DNA from 2 places in the Comamonas aquatica genome. Region 2 is predicted to be linked to the other one. Evidence: predicted binding sites of a transcription regulator. Region 2 holds the regulator's gene; the other holds the start of a gene.
The links. The regulator sigma-54, encoded in region 2, starts transcription at its own class of promoters, with help from an activator protein. The targets are predictions, from matches to a motif close to TGGCANGNAANCTGCTTT.

Region 1: a site for sigma-54 is predicted at 3,482-3,499, ahead of KAQ61_RS17510 (ammonium transporter). Genes of this name have one in related genera too.

The regions. Positions count from the first base shown of each region.
Region 1 covers NZ_CP072916.1:3,735,213-3,741,110, forward strand. The annotation lists gene KAQ61_RS17490 (amino acid ABC transporter ATP-binding protein) at 1-474, opposite strand, end outside; gene KAQ61_RS17495 (amino acid ABC transporter permease) at 471-1,253, opposite strand; gene KAQ61_RS17500 (ABC transporter substrate-binding protein) at 1,367-2,137, opposite strand; gene KAQ61_RS17505 (sulfite exporter TauE/SafE family protein) at 2,429-3,187, opposite strand; gene KAQ61_RS17510 (ammonium transporter) at 3,537-4,844, shown strand; gene KAQ61_RS17515 (hypothetical protein) at 4,886-5,206, shown strand; gene KAQ61_RS17520 (GMC family oxidoreductase) at 5,337-5,898, opposite strand, start outside.
Region 2 covers NZ_CP072916.1:3,309,767-3,315,664, forward strand. The annotation lists gene KAQ61_RS15620 (methyl-accepting chemotaxis protein) at 1-1,472, shown strand, start outside; gene KAQ61_RS15625 (RNA polymerase factor sigma-54) at 1,665-3,245, opposite strand; gene lptB (LPS export ABC transporter ATP-binding protein) at 3,296-4,066, opposite strand; gene lptA (lipopolysaccharide transport periplasmic protein LptA) at 4,066-4,704, opposite strand; gene KAQ61_RS15640 (thiol:disulfide interchange protein DsbA/DsbL) at 4,808-5,455, opposite strand; gene KAQ61_RS15645 (SPOR domain-containing protein) at 5,511-5,898, opposite strand, start outside.

The DNA.
Region 1 (5,898 bases), 430 kb from region 2:
CGCAATCGCCACGCGCTGCTGCTGGCCGCCGGACAGCTGCCAGGGGTACTTGTGCGCATGGGCGGCCATGCCCACGCGCTCCAGCAGCTGCAGGGCCTGGGCGTTGGCCGTGGCGCGCGGCGTCTTGCGGATGCGGCGCGGCGCCAGGGTCACGTTGTCCAGCACGGTCATGTGGCCGAACAGGTTGAACTGCTGGAACACCATGCCGACTTCGCAGCGCTGTTGCTGCAGCGTGGCCTCGTGGTCCGTGACCTCCACGCCGGCGATGGTGATGCGCCCGCCGTCGTGCGGCTCCAGGCGGTTCAGCGCGCGCAGCAGCGTGGACTTGCCCGAGCCCGAGGCGCCGATGATCACGGTCACCTCGCCCTGGCAGAACTGGGTGGACACGCCCTTCAGCACCTGGTGCGCACCAAACGACTTGGTGACGCGCTCGCAGACGATGTAGGGCGTGCGGGTGTTGGCAGCATGGCTCACTTCTGGCGGCCCTCCACGTCAAAGCGGTATTCGATGGCGGCGGTGACCTGGGTCACCAGCGTGGTCAGCACCAGGTAGGTGAGGCCGACGGTGATCAGCGTCTCCACCGGCTGGAAGGTGGACGACTGGATGCGGTTGCCGACGTTGGTCAGCTCCACCACGCCGATGGCGTAGGCCAGCGACGAGTCCTTGAGCAGGGCCACGAAGTTGCTGACCAGGGGCGGCAGCGCAATCTTGAACGCCTGGGGAAAGACCACGTCCAGGAACACCCGCCCCTTGGGCAGGCCCAGGGCACGGGCGGCCTCGGTCTGGCCGCGCGGCACGGCGTTCAGGCCGGCGCGCACGGCTTCGGCGTTGTAGGCACCGACGTTCAGCGCCAGGGCCACGCAGGCGGCGGCAAAGTCCGGCAGGTTCAGGCCCGGCACCAGCACCGGCAGGGCGAAGTACATGAACAGGATCTGCACCAGCAGCGGCGTGCCACGGATGATCCAGACATAGGCGCCGGCCACGCTGCGCAGCACGGCATGGCCAGAGGTGCGCGCCACGGCGGCCAGCACGCCCAACAGCAGGCCGGCCGCGCCGCTGACCAGGGTCAGGTACAGCGTGGTGCGGGCGCCATCGGCAAATTCGGCGGCGTGGTCGCCGATGGGTTCGGGCAGCAGGGCCAGCAGCTCGCCCAGCAGGGCGACGACCACCACCATCAGCAACAGGGCGGTGACCAGGGTGGCATTGCTGCGCTGGGTGCGGCTCCAGTGCGAGGGCCAAAGTGCAGTGAGCATGGAAAGAACAGCAGGTTAAACAACGCAAAAACGCCCTGGGGGCCAAAGCCTCAGGGCGTCATGGGGCGGCGTGCCAGGCACCCGGCCTGGCGATCACACCGCCCGGGCAGGTTTTATTGTGGGCAGCGAATGTCTTCCTGGAACCACTTGTGCGAGATCTTGGCGTAGCTGCCGTCCTTCAGGGAGGCGGCAAAGGCCTGGTTCCAGGCGGCGGCCAGGGGCTGGTTGTCCTTGGCCACGGCGGCGGCAATGCGCTCGACGAACAGCAGCTCGCCCTGGTGGAACTTGATCTTGGGGTTCTTGGCCAGCATTTCCTTGGCCAGGAAGCGCTCGGTCACCCAGGCGTCGGCGCGCTGGGTCATCAGGGCGTTCATCGCGGCTTCGTTGGTGGGGAAGTTCACCACGCGCTTCACGCCGGGCACGTTCTTTTGCACGTAGTCCAGGTAGGTGGTGCCGGTCTGGGCCGACACGGTCTTGCCGGCCAGGTCCTTGGCGCCCTGGATGCTGGCGTCGCGGGCGATCACCTGCGCACCCGAGCAGTAGTGCGGGGCGGTGAAGGTGATGGCCTTCTCGCGCTCGGGCGTGATGCCGTGCGACGAGATGACCAGGTCCCAGCGGTCCTGCTTCAGGCCGGTCAGCAGGGCATCGAAGGAAATCGTCTTCCACTCGAACTTCAGGCCCATCTTCTGGGCCAGGTGTTCGGCCAGATCGACTTCGAAGCCGGTCAGCTTCTTGCCCTCGAAGTAGGCGAAGGGGGCGTAGTAGCCTTCGGTGGCCAGACGCAGGGTGCCGTCCTTCTGGATGGCTTCAAGGGGACGTGCCTGGGCCACCGAAGTGCCCAGCAGAGCCAGCGCAGCGGCGGCAATGACGGAAAAGCGTTGCATGAAAGAGGTGCTCCTGGCGCCATCGCGCTGGCAAGGGCCCCGGCCCCATGCGGATGGGGCGCCGCTCACAGCGATGCAGCGGTCAAGAAAGGAGGGGGCTGTAGCCGCCGGACCGCCGGTCTGAGGACATCAGACCATCACAGCGGTGGGCCGGGCTACGCCGCAAAGCGGTGGTGCACATGCACCAAGAATGTGCGGCTCGTCAGGCGAAGCAGGCTGCCATTATAAAAGCCGGCCAGCGTCCGTGCAGACGGCAGGCCTCGCCACTGACGGGGGATGTGCCGCGCCGGCTCAGGCGCCGAAGGCGTCCCAGCCGGTTTTGCAGATCAGCAGGCTGACCACCACGATGAAGATCACGCGCACAAAGCCGGCGCCGTGGCGCAGCGCCATCCAGGTGCCCAGTACGCTGCCCAGCACGTTGGCGATCGCCAGCGGCACGGCAAAGTGCCACCAGACATGGCCCTTGAGCGCGAACAGCACGATGGCCGCCAGGTTGGTGGTGACGTTCATCAGCTTGGCGTTGATCGACGCGTTCAGGAAGTCATAGCCCAGCAGGCGCACCAGCAGGAAGACGAAGAAGCTGCCCGTGCCCGGGCCGAAGAAGCCGTCGTAAAAGCCGATGACCAGGCCGATGCCGGCCGTCAGCCACTGCGTGGTGCGTAGGCTGTGCATGGGGGTGTGTTCGCGCCCCAGCTCCTTCTTGGCCAGGGTGTAGAGCAGCACGCCCAGCAGGATGAAGGGCAGCAGCTTGCGCAGGAAGTCGGGGTTGACCAGGGTGACGGCCCAGGCGCCGCTGAATGCGCCCACCCCGGCGGCCACGATGCCGGGGATGATCATCGGCCAGGTGATGCGGATGCGCCGGCTGTACTGCCAGGTCGACATCGCTGTGCCCCAGACGGCGGCGCTCTTGTTGGTGCCAAACAGGGTGGCGGGGGCCGCGTGCGGGAAGGCGGCAAACATTGCGGGCACCAGAATCAGTCCGCCACCACCCACGATGGCATCCACGAAACCGGCCAGGGCCGAAGCCAGAGAGACAAAAATCCATTCCATGATGGGCGCTGATTGTGCGCTGTTCACGGAGCGCTAAAACACAAATAAAAAGCGCCGGTCTGGCCGGCGCTGGGGGAAAGGCATCTCATTGGTGGATGCTTTTTAGATATTGGTCTGGTTGTGGATCGAGTTGTCTCCTCGGGCCCTCCTTGCTGCACCTTGGTGCGCGCTAGAGTGGTCTGGACTGTAGACCCTGCGTTGGTTTGGTGCATCGGGGATTTCCCGCAAGCTGGTGGTGCGGTGTGTGACGGCCGAATGACACTGTGCGCTGTGGGTGTTTGGCGGCCGGTGTGCAGGCATGGCTTGTGCTTGGCTGGCGGCAACAACACTGCGGGGGAGCGACATGGAGATGCGAAGCAGGTGGGGCCGTCTGGCCCCGGGCGTGGCGCTGCTGGCCCTGCTGCCAGCGGCCGGGCAGGCCCAGCAGATGGTGGGGTTTGCGGCCATCGACAAGGCCGACACGGTCTGGGTGCTGGTGGCCACGGCCCTGGTGCTGCTGATGACGCTGCCCGGCGTGGCCCTGTTCTACGCGGGCATGGTGCGCCGCAAGAATGTGCTCAACACCCTGGCGGCGGTGCTGGGCGCGGCCTGTGTGGTCAGCGTGGTGTGGTTTGCCGTGGGCTATTCGCTGGCGTTCACCCCCTCCTCGCGCTGGATTGGCGGGCTGGAGCGGTTGTGGTTCGGGGGCCTGGACTACCAACTGGCGCAGCAGCAACTGGCGGTCAGCCACATGGCGCCGCACATCCCCGAGGCGGCCTACGCCCTGTTCCAGCTGACCTTCGCCATCATCACGGCGGCCCTGATCGTCGGCGCCCTGGTGGAGCGCATGCGCTTTGTGGCGCTGATGCTGTTCATGGCGCTGTGGACCCTGCTGGTCTACGTGCCCGTGGCGCACTGGGTGTGGGAGCCGGGCGGCTGGCTGGCGCGCATGGGCGCGCTGGACTTTGCCGGCGGCGCCGTGGTGCACGTGAACGCCGGCGCGGCGGGCCTGGCCTGCGCCTGCTACCTGGGCAAGCGCACGGGCTATGGGCGCGAGGCCTTCCAGCCCTACAACCTGGGCTGGACCATGCTGGGCGCCTGCCTGCTGTGGGTGGGCTGGTTCGGCTTCAACGGCGGCTCGGCCCTGGCGGCCGACGGGCGCGCGGCCCTGGCCATGGTGGTCACGCACCTGGCGGCCGCGGGTGGCGCCCTGGGCTGGGCGCTGGGCGAATGGCTGCTGCACCGCCGCATGTCGGTGCTGGGTCTGTGCTCGGGCCTGGTGGCCGGGCTGGTGGCCGTGACCCCGGCGGCGGGCTTTGTGGACATGGGCGCGGGCCTGCTGATCGGCACCATCGCCGGGCTGGTCTGCTACTGGGGGGCCACGGGTTTCAAGCGCTGGCTGGGGGCCGATGACTCGCTGGATGTGTTCGGCGTGCACGGCATCGGCGGCATCGTTGGCTCGCTGCTGACCGGGGTGTTGGTCAGCGGCACGATTTCCGGGGCCAGCGGCAACCTGCTGGCGCAGTCCGTGGCGGTGGTCGCGGTGGCGGCGTTCAGCTTTGCCGCCACCTGCGTGCTGATGTGGCTGACCGACCGCCTGGTGGGCGTGCGCGTGGATGCCCAGGCCGAGCAGCAGGGCCTGGACATCAGCGAGCACCGCGAACACGTGGGCGCCTGACCCACCCGGCGGCCTGGGCCGCCCGCACAAGGAGGATGCCGATGGCGAACACCGAACGCATGGCCGCAGCCGCCCACCTGCACGTGGCGCTGCGGCGCAAGGCGGGCCGCGTGACCGATACCGACTGGATGGCGCTCAACGACGAGTACGCTCGCGAGATCGTGCGCGTGGCGCGGGCCCGCGCTGCGGAGGACGGCGATGCCGCCCTGGCCGGTCTGGCCGACCGGCTGGCGGCCCTGCTGGACGCCGGTGCTGCGGCCCCCGCCCCGGCGGTGCCGCTGGTGGAGCGTGTGGCGCACCGCCTGCGCGATGCGGCCCCGCCGGGCGACGAGGCCGGGCGCTACATCGGCGGGCTGCGTTAGCGGGGGAGTCCTGAAAAAGGAGCTGGTTGCGCGCGGAAAATCTGGATTTCAGCGCGGTTCAGTGCCGAAGTTGGATTTTGATCAGCGCAGGTAGCTCACTTTTTAATCCAGCCGGCGGCAGCGAGACCGTTCACACGGTCAACGCCTGGGCCGGTGCTTCGGGGGCGGCCGCCGCCATGGGGGGCTGGCCCTCGCGCGCCTTGCGTTCGGCGCGGATCCAGCCGGCGGCCTTTTCCGCCAGCATCAGCGTCGGGCTGTTGGTGTTGCCGCTGGTGATGGTGGGCATGGCCCCGGCGTCCACCACGCGCAGCGCCTGTACGCCGCGCACGCGCAGGCGGCTGTCCAGCACGGCCATGGGGTCGTCGTCGCGGCCCATCTTGGTGGTGCCCACGGGGTGGAAGATGGTGGTGGCAATGTCGCCGGCCAGGCGGATCAGCTCCTCGTCGCTCTGGTACTGGGTGCCGGGCTTCCATTCCTCGGGGGCATACTGCGCCAGTGCCGGCTGGCTGACGATGCGGCGCGTCACGCGCAGGCTGTCGGCCGCCACCTGCTGGTCCTGGGCGGTGCTCAGGTAGTTGGGCGCAATCGCCGGCGCGTCCTCGAAGTTCGGGCTCTTGATGTGCACCGTGCCACGGCTGGTGGGGTTGAGGTTGCAGACGCTGGCGGTGAAGGCCGGGAAGCTGTGCAGCGGC
Region 2 (5,898 bases):
CCTGGTACCAGCAGGCGGTGCGCGAAGGCAAGGCGGCGCTGACGCCGGCCTACGTTGACGCCAGCACCAGCAAGCTGACCATCAGCTTCGTGGAGCCCGTGGTGACCAACGGGCAGACCGTGGCCGTCGTCGGCTCGGACATGCACCTGGACACGGTCTCCCGCAAGGTGACCAGCATCCAGCCCACCCCCAAGAGCTTTGCCTTCCTGCTGGACGGCCAGGGCAACATCCTGGCGCATGCCCAGGCGGACCTGGTGCTCAAGCCCATGAGCGCCCTCGCGCCGGCGCTGACGCCGGCCCTGATCGAGCAGCTGACCAGCCAAGGCCAGAGCGCGAACGTCACCATCGGTGATGCCGAGCAGATGCTGTATGCCGTCAAGGTCGAGGGCACACCCTGGGTGCTGGCCATCGGTATCGACCGCGCCGAGGCCACCGCGCCGCTGCGCCACCTGCTGCAGGTGGCGGCGGCCATCACCGCGCTGTGCCTGGTGGCGGCCGTGGCCCTGGTGTCGGTGGCCGTCAGCCGCCAGCTGCGCCGTCTGGCCATGGTGCGCGATGCGCTGGAAGACATCGCCTCGGGCGAGGGGGATCTGACCGTGCGCCTGGACAACAGCGGCAAGGACGAGCTGGCACAGATCGCCACCGCCTTCAACCACTTCGTGAACAAGATCGCCGCCGTGCTGCTGCGCATCCGCACCGCCTCGGAATCGGTGCGCCTGGCCAGCCAGGAAATCGCCATGGGCAACCAGGACCTGTCCTCGCGCACCGAGCAGCAGGCCAGCTCGCTGGAGGAGACCGCCGCGGCGATGGAGCAGCTCACCGCCACGGTGCAGCAGAACGCCGAGAACGCCCGCCAGGCCAACCAGCTGGCCAGCAGCGCCTCCTCCGTCGCCTCGCACGGCGGCAGCGTGGTCGGCCAGGTGGTGCAGACCATGGGCGGGATCGACGCCGCGTCGCGCAAGATCGTCGACATCATCGGCGTGATCGACAGCATCGCCTTCCAGACCAACATCCTGGCGCTGAACGCCGCCGTGGAAGCCGCCCGCGCCGGCGAACAGGGCCGCGGCTTTGCCGTGGTGGCCGGCGAGGTGCGCACCCTGGCCCAGCGCAGCGCCGCCGCGGCCAAGGAGATCAAGCAGCTGATCGACGACTCGGTCAACCAGGTCAACACCGGCAGCCGCCTGGTGCAGGAGGCCGGCGCCACCATGCAGGAAGTGGTGGACAGCGTGCGCCGCGTCACCGCCATCGTGGCGGAGATCAGCCACGCCAGCCAGGAGCAGAGCAACGGCATCGGCGAGATCAACGGCGCCGTCAGCCAGATGGACCAGGGCACGCAGCAGAACGCCGCCCTGGTCGAACAGGCCACCGCCGCCGCGCAGTCGTTGCAGCAGCAGGCGCACCAGCTGGCCGAGGTGGTCGGCGGCTTCAAGCTGGACCACGCGCCCGCCACGCAGGCCCTGGCCCTGCGCTGACACACCGCCGGGCACGCGCAGCGCGGGCCCGCGGGGTTTTAAAAAGAGAGCTGCTCGCGCGCTTGCATAAAAGGGTTCAGATGGTTTTCCATCTGAACCCTTTGTGTATGGAGCGCCAGCAGCTCTCTTTTTGATGATTGGCCGCTGTGTCGGTGCTGTCCCACCGGCTGCCCCCACCGGACCGGAACGCGTCTACAGCGCCTTGCGCAGGTTGGCCGGGGCGATCTTCAAGGCCTCGCGGTACTTGGCCACGGTGCGGCGCGCGCACTCGATGCCCTGCTCCTTGAGCATGTCCGCGATCTGGCTGTCGGACAGCGGTTTCTTCGGGCTCTCGGCCGCGACGAACTGCTTGATCAGCGCGCGCACCGCCGTGCTGGAGGCGTTGCCCCCGGTCTCCGTGCCCAGGCCCGAGCCGAAGAAGAACTTCAGCTCGTAGGTGCCGTGCGGCGTGGCCATGTACTTGGCCGTGGTCACGCGGCTGATGGTCGATTCGTGCAGGCCCAGTTCGTCGGCAATGTCGCGCAGCACCAGCGGGCGCATGGCCAGCTCGCCGTGCACGAAAAAGTTCTTCTGCCGGTCGACGATGGCCTTGGACACGCGCAGGATGGTGTCGAAGCGCTGCTGCACGTTCTTGATGAACCAGCGCGCCTCCTGCAGCCGCTGCTGCAGGCCGGCGTGCCCGTCGCTGCCCTTGTGGCTGCGCAGGGCGTTGGCGTACACGTCGTGCACGCGCAGGCGCGGCATCACGTCCGGGTTCAGCTGCACGCTGAACTGCGCCAGGCCATCCCCCCCCTTGCGCGCTGTTTTCTTGACGATCACGTCGGGCACGATGATGTGGCGCTCGACATCGGTGAAGCGCCGCCCCGGCTTGGGCTCCAGCCGAGCGATGACGCCCAGCGCGGCGCGCACCTTGGCCTCGGGCAGGCCGCAGGCCTGCATCAGCTTGCGCACATCGCGCCGCGCCAGCATTTCCAGCGGCTGGGCGCAGACCTGCAGCGCCACCCCCAGCATCTCGTCCTGCGGATCCTCGCGGTGCAGGTGCAGCAGCTGCAGGCGCAGGCATTCGGCCAGGTCGCGGGCGCCCACGCCCACGGGCTCCAGCGACTGCAGCAGGCGCAGGGCCACGGTGAAGCGGTGCACCAGCTCGTCCAGCTGCTCCAGATCGTCGGTGCCGGCCAGGCCCTCAGCCAACGCCTGCAGCGGGTCCTCGAGGTAGCCATCGTCGTTGAGGTTTTCGATCAGGAAACGCAGCGCATAGCGGTCGATCTCGGACAGGCGCAGCGACAGCGCCTGCTGGTGCAGGAAATCGGTCAGCGACTCGTGCGCGCCCGCCAGGTCCAGGGCCGTGGGGGCATCCTCGTCGTCATTGCGGTTGCCGCGCGCCGGGGCGTCGCCGCCCCATTCGCTGTCGTCGTGCGCGATGTCGACGCTGCCGTCGCCCTCCCAGTCGCTGGGCACGTCGCTGTCGGGCGCCGCGGATTCCTGGTCTTTTTGGCCTTCAGCGCTTGCGGCACCTGCGCTGTCTGCTATGGAATATGGTGTTTCGTCGACCGAGCCGCCCTCGTGCTGGGCGGGCTCGTCCGCGGCCTGCAGGCCGAACTCCTCGCGCGGGGCGTCGTCCGAGGCCAGCTCCAGAAACGGGTTGTCGTCGAGCATTTGCTCGACTTCCTGGGACAACTCCAGGGTGGATAGCTGCAACAGCCGGATGGATTGCTGCAACTGCGGCGTGAGCGCCAGATGCTGTGAGACCCGCAGTGACAAACCTGGCTTCAACGCTGTACCCCCTCGAACTTTCTTGTGATTGCCGACGCTGCCGGGCCAGACTACATGCGGAAGTGCTCGCCCAGGTAGACCCGGCGCACATCCGGGTTCTCGACGATCTCCTCGGGTGTGCCCTGGGCGAGTACTGTGCCATCGCTGATGATGAAGGCGTGGTCACAGATACCCAGTGTTTCGCGCACGTTGTGATCGGTAATCAGCACACCGATGCCGCGTTCCTTGAGGAAGCCGATGATGCGCTGGATCTCGATCACGGCGATCGGATCGATGCCGGCGAAGGGCTCGTCCAGCAGGATGAAGCGCGGGTTGGAGGCCAGGGCGCGCGCGATCTCCACGCGGCGGCGCTCGCCGCCGGACAGCGCCAGCGACGGCGACTTGCGCAGGTGCTCGACGCGCAGCTCCTGCAGCAGGCTGGTCAGTTGCTGCTCGATGGCAGCGGCACTCAGGGGCTGGCCGGCCGCATCCGTCTGCAGCTCCAGCACGGCGCGCACGTTGTCCTCGACATTCAGCTTGCGAAAGATCGAGGCTTCCTGCGGCAGGTAGGACAGCCCCAGGCGCGAGCGCTGGTGGATGGGCATGTTGCCCACGGACTGGCCGTCGATCAGGATGTCGCCGCCATCGCAGCGCACCAGACCCACGATCATGTAGAACGAGGTGGTCTTGCCCGCGCCGTTGGGGCCGAGCAGGCCCACCACCTCGCCCTTTTGCACCGTCATGGACACGTCCTTGACCACCTTGCGGCTGCCATAGGTCTTGGCCAGGTGGCGCGCCTCCAGCTTGCTGGTGGCACGCGTGTCACGAGAATCTTCTGCCATCACTGTCCTTGGGAGTTCAGACCACCCGACGGCTGCAAGGGCTGGGCCGGTGCCGGCGCGGGGCTGCTGCCCGGCGTGGACTTGGGCGCCAGGATGGCGCGCACGCGGCCGCCCGAGCCTGCGGGTGCCGACGAAGGCAGGTTGCTGCGCTTTTCGCCGTCGACCGTGAACACATCGGTCAGGTTGTTGTAGGTAATGACGCTGCCCATGATGTCGTCGCTGAGCTTGCCGCCGGTGTAGCGGCGCAACTGGCCGCGGCGGATCAGCTTCACATCGTCGGTGCGGCCGTTGTACTCAATGACCTCGGCCTCGCCCTCGACAAACTCTTCGGGGGCGCCGGGCGCCGTGTCGCGTTTCTGGCGGAAGAAAGCGCGCTTGCCGGCTTCGGCCTTGACCATGCCGTGCTGGTAGCCTTCGCCGTCCTGGCGCACGTCCAGCTGCGCGCCGCGCAGCACGATGGAGCCTTTGGTCATCACCACATTGCCGGTGAACACGCTGGTCTGCTTGAGCTCGTCGTGGCGCAAGGCATCGGCTTCGATGTTCATGGGCTTGTCGCGGTCGGCACGCTCGGCATGCGCCACGCCAGAAGCCCCCGCAAGGGCAGTCAACAACAGGCAGGTGAGGAGTTTGGGTGTCATGGGCAGGGCACGTTTCTTGCTGGACATTGTAGTCATCCTGCCTCCCAAGCCCACAAAAAAGCCCGCGCAAGGCGGGCTCGGGGATGGGGGCCGCAGGGCCGGATCAGGCCTTACGGCTTTGCTCCACCAGGTATTCGACCACACGCAGCACATTCGGCATGCTGCCGGCACGGGGGCCGTCGGTGTAGTAGCGGCCGGCCACGCCCATGGAGGGCACGCCTTCCACGTCATACGCCTGCTGCACCTGAGTGGCCTTGCGCACCTGGCTGGCGACGTTGAAGGAGTTGTAGATCTCCTTGAACTTGTTCACGTCCACGCCCTGCTTGGCGACCCAGTTGAAGATGTCCTCGTCCTTGGCCAGCTTGTTGCGCTCCACATGGATGGCGTGGAACACCTTGACGTGCATGGCGTCGAAGTTGTCCATGGCCTGCAGCGCGAAATACAGCTTTTGCTGGGGCACGAAGCTGGCGTTGAAGGCCACGGGCACGCGGCGCACGGACACGTTGGCCGGGGCCTTCTGCTTCCACGCTGCAAAGGTGGGCTCGAACGCGTTGCAGTGGGGGCAGCTGTACCAGAAGAACTCCACCACCTCGATCTGGCCAGCGGCCGCTTCCGTGGGGGCGGGGGTCGACAGGCGCAGGTATTCCTTGCCTTCCTTGGGGGCGGCAGCCTGTGCCCAAGCCGTGTTGGCACCGAAGGCCATGGAGGTCGCAGCGGTGGCTGCGGCCAAAGAGAACTGGCGGCGTTGCATCAAAAGGACTCCTTCTTGAGATATGGGCATTGAGAGGGGGAAAGCCTCAGAAAGTTCACTGCTGCACGCGCACCAGGGCGGCGTCCACGCCCGCACCGTCCAGCTTCTGCTTCAGTTGCTCGGCATCGCCGCGCTTGTCGAAGGGGCCCACGCGCACGCGGAACACGGGACGGCCGTTCTGCTCGCGCTCGCTGATGCGGGCCTCCCAGCCCAGCATGGCCAGCTTGGCGCGCTGGGCGTCGGCATCGGCCTGGGTGCGGAAAGCCCCCGCCTGCACGAAATAGCTGAACCCGTCGGAGCCGCCCGCACCGGGGGCCCCGGCCTTGGCGGCCGCAGCCGCCTTGGCATCGGCTGCCTTGACCTGGGCCTTGGCCAGATCCCCCAGCGGGTCCGCGGCGACCGCGGGCAGCTGGGTGGCCGGGCTGGCCGCCGCCGGCGTGGCC